Regions from separate parts of the Arsenophonus endosymbiont of Crataerina pallida genome, predicted to be linked through region 1. Evidence: predicted binding sites of a transcription regulator. Region 1 holds the regulator's gene; each other region holds the start of a gene.
The links. The regulator PurR, encoded in region 1, represses purine synthesis genes. The targets are predictions, from matches to a motif close to CANGCAAACGTTTGCNTG.

Region 1 (2,280 bases):
CTAATATTAATCCAACAGCACTAAGCGAGCCGGTGATTTTAGCAAATCAGTATGAACAAGCCTTAGCGACTCGTTTATTACAATTTGAAGAAACAATACTAACCGTTGCTCGCGACGGTTTACCCCATATTATGTGTGCTTACTTATATGATCTGGCAGGTTTATTTTCTAGTTTTTATGAACATTGCCCAATTTTAGGTGCAGGAAATTATGCATCAAAAGAAAGTCGATTAAAACTGGCATTACTGACGCAAAAAACCTTAAAAATTGGTTTAGACACATTAGGGATTGAAACGGTAGAAAAAATGTAATCCCTTATTAGACTATAGGCTGCCAGTAGTGCAGCCTGCTGTCCATGATGCTGCTTAAGACAAAATATTGTAGCGATAAAATGCAGACAGTTAAGCCAATATGATGCTCATAAAATAAAAGAAACAAACGATACGATCATTAATAATGCAACTATCGCAGTACATAAACCATATTTAAAATCGGTATCCATAACCTCACCTCACTATTCTCACTGTCTTAGTCATAAATTAATTAATGAAAAATCATTAAATGTCATAATATCATACAACAATAAAAGCTATTTTCTATTATATCATCTAGTAAAGATTGATTAATACTTTTGTTTTTACTGCAAATCAGACAAAATGATCAGTTTACTGATAACTTAATTATCTATTTTTATAGATCAATAACAGTAATTTTTAAACAATAGTAAAGGAATTGGGAATGGTTCAGGAGTCTTTATAATCATGGCAACAATTAAGGATGTGGCAAAGCTTGCGGGTGTCTCAACTACCACCGTATCACATGTAATTAACAATACCCGTTTTGTCGCCGAAGAGACAAAAACGATCGTCAGGACAGCCATTAAAACACTTAATTACTCTCCCAGTGCCGTTGCTCGTAGTTTGAAAGTTAATCATACTAAATCCATTGGCTTATTAGCCACATCTAATGAAGCCCCTTACTTTGCAGAAGTCATTGAATCAGTCGAAAACAACTGTTTTAGCCAAGGATATACATTGATCCTGTGCAATTCGCACAACAACCTAAATAAGCAACAAGCCTATTTACAAATGTTAGCGCAAAAACGGGTTGATGGTTTACTTGTCATGTGCTCAGAATACCCTAACCAACTACTCCAGATGTTAGAGGAATACCGCAATATTCCAATGGTGGTGATGGATTGGGGACAAGCCCATGGTGATTTTACCGATGTCATCATTGATAATGCAGTTTATGGTGGCTATCTTGCCGGGCGTTATCTTATCGAACAAGGTCATCGTGATTTAGGTATTATCTCTGGACCATTAAAACGCAATACCGGCAATGGCCGGCGGCAAGGTTTTCTCAATGCCATGAAGGAAGCTAACATCCAGCCACATAACAAATGGATTGTCGAGGGTGATTTCGAACCCGCTTCCGGCTACGAAGCAATGAAACAAATATTAAGTCACCAACAAAAACCGACTGCCATTTTCTGTGGCGGTGATATTATGGCGATGGGGGCTATCAGCGCTGCGAATGAATTAGGAATTCGAGTGCCACAAGATATATCTATTATTGGCTACGACAATGTGCGTAATGCGCGTTTTTTTACCCCAGCATTAACTACCATTCATCAGCCCAAAGAACGTTTAGGTCAAATGGCCCTTACCATGCTGCTTGATCGCATTATTAATAAACGCCAAGATGCGCAAACGATTGAAATACACCCAGAGCTTATTGAACGTCGTTCAGTTGTCGATGGTCCATTTATTGACTACCGAAGATGATCCCTGGATTTAAACGCTATCAATCAGTTAACCATTCGGCATTGAGTGTTTCGCTATTACCTAAATAATCCAGTAGCCAACTCAATGTCGGGGAACGTTTTTCTTCATTCCATATGATACAGCACGGACTATCAGGTAAGGGTTGCTTAATCTGCAATGTCTTTAATTCATTTTTGCGGCAAAGTTGCTCTACCCGATGTTTAGGCGCAAATCCTAAACATAATCCATTTTTTAAGCATGCTAAACCACTTTCCCAATCTGGCACAATAAGCCTTTTTTGGTTATCTAATGCCCAAGTATCTCGTTTTGGTAAGTAGCGAGAAGTATCTTCTAAACATAAACTGGGATAGAGACGTAATTGTTGATCGCTAATTAGCCCGCTTATGTGTGCTAAAGGATGATTTATACTGACAACACATGACCAGGGCATAAATCCCATATCGCGGAAACTATATCTATCGCCAATCGGTGACGCACGGGTTGCACCAATTGC
Region 2 (2,280 bases), 710 kb from region 1:
GCTCCATTAACCCTTGGTATTGGTACTGTTCTTGTGGTCTGTCTTGCTCTCGCGGATTGTTATACCAAACGGCACTGAAGCCATGAGTAAAATCGGTTAATTTATTTTTTACTTCATTAGCAAAGGCGTGATGTCCACCATGCTCTGTCGCGTGTAGCCAATTCAGTGGTGCTTTATGTTGTTGCTGATGTAACTTTTCCAACATACTTATCATCGGCGTTAAGCCGACACCGGCTGAAATTAGTGTTACTGGTGTATCGGCATTAACGGCGAGAAAAAAATCACCGCAGGGTGGTGCCAGTTTGACGATGTCACCTTCTTTTATCTCATTATGAAGATAGTTTGACACACTTCCTTTTTCTTCACGTTTTACAGCGATACAATAACTTTTGCCATTAGGTGCATTGGTTAATGAATATTGCCGAATTTGTTGATTAGTGAGTTTTTCATTATCCTGTAGGTAAATAGTTAAATATTGTCCTGGGCGGAAATCGACTACTTCATTACCATCTTCTGGAATAAATTGAAAACTGGTGATCGTTTCGCTGCGCGGGATCTTTTTAGCCACTTTGAAATGACGTAAACCTCGCCAACCTCCGATACGCTCTTCATTTGTTTGGTAGATCTGCTCTTCACGGTTAATAAAGATATCGGCTAGCACGTGAAAAGCTTTAGCCCAGGCATCAATAATTTCTTTTCCAGGCTGAAATAGCTCATCAATGGTATGCAATAGATGTTGACCAACAATCGAATAATGTTCAGGTTTTATATTCAGACTGGCATGTTTTTGGGCGATTTTTTCAATGGCAGGCAGTAAGGCTGAAACATTATCAATATTGCTGGCAGAGAGGCAAATGGCATTGAATAAAGCTTCTCTTTGTTCACCATTAATTTGATGACTCATGTTGAAAATATCTTTTAATTCAGGGTTATGTTGAAACATACGCTGATAAAAATGAGCGGTTAATTTAGGGCCGGTGGAGACAATAAGAGGAATAGTTGATTTGACGGTCGCGATAGTTTGAGTATCTATCATATAAAGTTCCTAAGTTTTGGCCAGAGTTTATAAGTTGCATTTCATATGAAACTTAAATTGTTTAATGTTAAAAGTAAATAATTAATTGTAAAACTGAGATTGAATTAGCATATTTAATTGGCAATAAAATCGCTATTGAGAAATGTTTTTATTTGATAATTCGGATGTGGCAATCGTTTGCGTAATTTTTTATTTTTGGGCTATCTCAGTGAGCTAAAAGAGTTTACACTGTGTGATATTCATTTAGTTGAATAAAGATTTAAAATGTGGCTGAGTCAGGAGAAGTAAATGTTAAAGCGCGAAATGAATATTGCAGATTATGATCAAGAACTATGGCTGGCAATGGAAAATGAAGTTAAGCGTCAGGAAGAGCATATTGAGTTAATCGCTTCAGAAAATTATACCAGTCCAAGAGTTATGCAGGCTCAAGGTTCTCAACTTACGAATAAATACGCCGAAGGATATCCTGGTAAACGTTATTATGGTGGTTGTGAATATGTTGATATTGTTGAACAACTCGCTATAGATCGAGCAAAAACTCTATTTGATGCGGATTTTGCTAATGTTCAGCCACACTCAGGTTCACAAGCTAATACCGCTGTTTATATGGCTTTATTGCAACCTGGTGATACGGTATTAGGCATGAATTTGGCACATGGTGGACATTTAACCCATGGCTCACCCGTCAATTTTTCCGGTAAGCTTTATAATATCGTTCCTTATGGTATCGATGAAGAGGGTAAAATTGATTACGACGATATAGCCACTCAGGCACAAAAACATAAACCTAAAATGATCATTGGCGGTTTTTCTGCTTATTCAGGCGTGGTTGACTGGGCTAAAATGCGTCAAATTGCAGATAGTATTGGTGCTTACTTATTTGTTGATATGGCACATGTCGCTGGCTTGATCGCTGCTGGTGTTTATCCTAACCCTGTTCCTCATGCACATGTCGTGACCACCACTACCCATAAGACTTTGGCTGGCCCTCGTGGTGGTTTGATCTTGGCTAAAGGTGGTGATGAGGCGTTTTACAAAAAACTAAATTCTGCCGTATTCCCTGGTGCTCAGGGTGGTCCGTTAATGCATGTTATTGCTGGTAAAGCGGTTGCATTAAAAGAAGCGATGGAGCCTGAATTTAAAACTTATCAACAGCAAGTGGCTAAAAATGCGAAAACGATGGTGGAAGTTTTCATCAAACGTGGTTACAAGGTTGTTTCTGGTGGAACTGAAAACCATTTATT
Region 3 (2,280 bases), 1.0 Mb from region 1:
CTGGGGTTACTGTGTTTTTGGCGAAGTAGTTGAAGGAATGGATATTGTTGATAAAATTAAAGGAGTCGAAACAGGTCGTAGTGGCTTACATCAAGATGTACCAGTTGAAGATGTTATCATCAAACGCATAACGGTTAACGAATAATTACAAACTATGGCAATCTTATTTATTGCTGACTTACATTTAAGTGAAAAAGAGCCGGCTATCACTGCCGGTTTTCTGCATTTCTTACGCGGACAGGCGAGCCAAGCTAAGGCTTTGTATATTTTAGGTGATTTTTTTGATTATTGGATCGGTGATGATGATCCCAGCCTGCTACATGAAGCTATAGCGCAAGAACTTAAGGAACTGCAAAGTAAAGGTGTTCCCTGCTACTTTATTCATGGTAATCGTGATTTTTTACTGGGTAAGAAATTTGCTAAAGAAAGTGGCATGATTTTATTACCAGCAGAGAAAGTATTAACGCTACATGGCCATAATATCCTCATTTTACACGGTGATACACTTTGTACTGATGATATTTCCTATCAGCGTTATCGAAAACGAGTATATAATCGCTGGTTGCAACGGCTATTTCTAGCGCTTCCATTATCTACCCGCCACCGCATCGCTGAAAGAATGCGTAAGAATAGCCAATCTGCCACCCGACTTAAGCCAGAGTATATTACCGATGTTAATGAACAAACAGTAATTGAAAAATTTCGAAAATATCAAGTCGATTGGATGATCCACGGCCATACGCATCGACCTGCTATCCATGAAATTAATGTTAATGGTAAAATATTACACCGAGCGGTGTTAGGTGCCTGGGATCAAAATGGCTCAGTGATCAAAATAACGCCTAAAACTATCGAACTGCTTCATTTCCCTTTTTATTAACGTTTCCCATCTCAGCTTAATCCTGTGATGAAAAATTTAGGCAAACGTTTTCCTTCTTTATCGGCCATGATATGATCTCTCTTAATTTGCCATCAATAAATGACTTAAATCCAGGAGCAACAAATTAATGATCGCTCAATTTGATGCACAGAAACCGTCACATTCTAACGCCAAAATTGCCATAGTAATGGGCTCCAAAAGCGACTGGAGCACGATGAAATATGCAGCCGATATACTTAATGAACTAGAACTACCCTATCAAGTAGAAATTGTTTCTGCTCATCGCACGCCAGATAAACTCTTCACCTTTGCTGAACAAGCAAAAGAAAAAGGATTGCAAATTATCATTGCCGGTGCTGGTGGAGCCGCACATTTACCCGGTATGCTAGCAGCTAAAACGTTAGTTCCTGTTTTTGGCGTTCCTGTTGTAACAGCGACACTTAATGGTATTGATAGCCTTTATTCGATTGTTCAAATGCCAAAGGGCATTCCGGTGGCTACCTTCGCAATTGGTAAAGCTGGGGCAGCCAATGCAGCATTACTGGCAGCCCAATTTCTTGCTGGTACAGATAATGAACTTTATGAGCGTTTATCAATCTGGCGTTTAAAACAAACTAATGACGTCTTAAGCAATCCCGATCCGCGGGAGGTGGAATGAAATCGATTTGCATCCTTGGTAATGGCCAGTTGGGCCGCATGTTACGCCAAGCAGGAGAGCCGTTAGGTATTAGTGTCTATCCTATCGGTATCGATGATAAATTAGAAACTATCCCCTATCAACACAGCATCATAACAGCCGAAATTGAGCGCTGGCCCGAAACGCCGCTTACCTGTGAATTAGCTCGCCAAGCTAGCTTTATTAATCGCGATATCTTTCCGCGACTGGCCGACCGGTTGCCACAAAAGCAATTGCTAGATTCTTTAGCCTTAACAACGGCTCCCTGGCAACCTCTTACCAATCAAACACAATGGCCACAATTATTTACCGAGTTAGGCGATTTTGTTATTGTTAAATGTTGTACTGGTGGTTATGACGGCCGTGGACAATGGCGTATCACACCGGATAACCTATCAATACTGCCAGCTGAGATTTATGGCCAAGCAATTGTTGAAAAAGCCATTCCTTTTTTAGGAGAAGTTTCACTCGTCGGTGCACGTAATATAAATGGCCAATGTGTTTTTTACCCGCTAACATACAATCTGCATCAAGAGGGCATACTACGGGCAAGTATCGCTTTTCCTCAGCCAGATAAAAAATTGCAAACTCAGGCAGAATTGATGCTGTCGACCATTATGACAAAATTAAATTATGTGGGTGTGATGGCAATGGAATGTTTTATTTTAAATGATAAACTGCTAATTAACGAATTAGCGCCACGTGTTCATAATAGCGGTCACTG

Region 2: the regulator PurR is predicted to act here: its motif matches at 1,203-1,220, upstream of glyA (serine hydroxymethyltransferase).
Region 3: the regulator PurR is predicted to act here: its motif matches at 918-935, upstream of purE (5-(carboxyamino)imidazole ribonucleotide mutase).

Annotation. Positions count from the first base shown of each region.
Region 1 covers NZ_OZ026540.1:806,422-808,701, reverse strand. The annotation lists gene argS (arginine--tRNA ligase) at 1-311, shown strand, start outside; gene purR (HTH-type transcriptional repressor PurR) at 762-1,787, shown strand; gene punR (DNA-binding transcriptional activator PunR) at 1,807-2,280, opposite strand, start outside.
Region 2 covers NZ_OZ026540.1:1,520,483-1,522,762, reverse strand. The annotation lists gene hmpA (NO-inducible flavohemoprotein) at 1-1,036, opposite strand, end outside; gene glyA (serine hydroxymethyltransferase) at 1,325-2,280, shown strand, end outside.
Region 3 covers NZ_OZ026540.1:1,851,037-1,853,316, reverse strand. The annotation lists gene ppiB (peptidylprolyl isomerase B) at 1-145, shown strand, start outside; gene lpxH (UDP-2,3-diacylglucosamine diphosphatase) at 155-880, shown strand; gene purE (5-(carboxyamino)imidazole ribonucleotide mutase) at 1,008-1,538, shown strand; gene purK (5-(carboxyamino)imidazole ribonucleotide synthase) at 1,535-2,280, shown strand, end outside.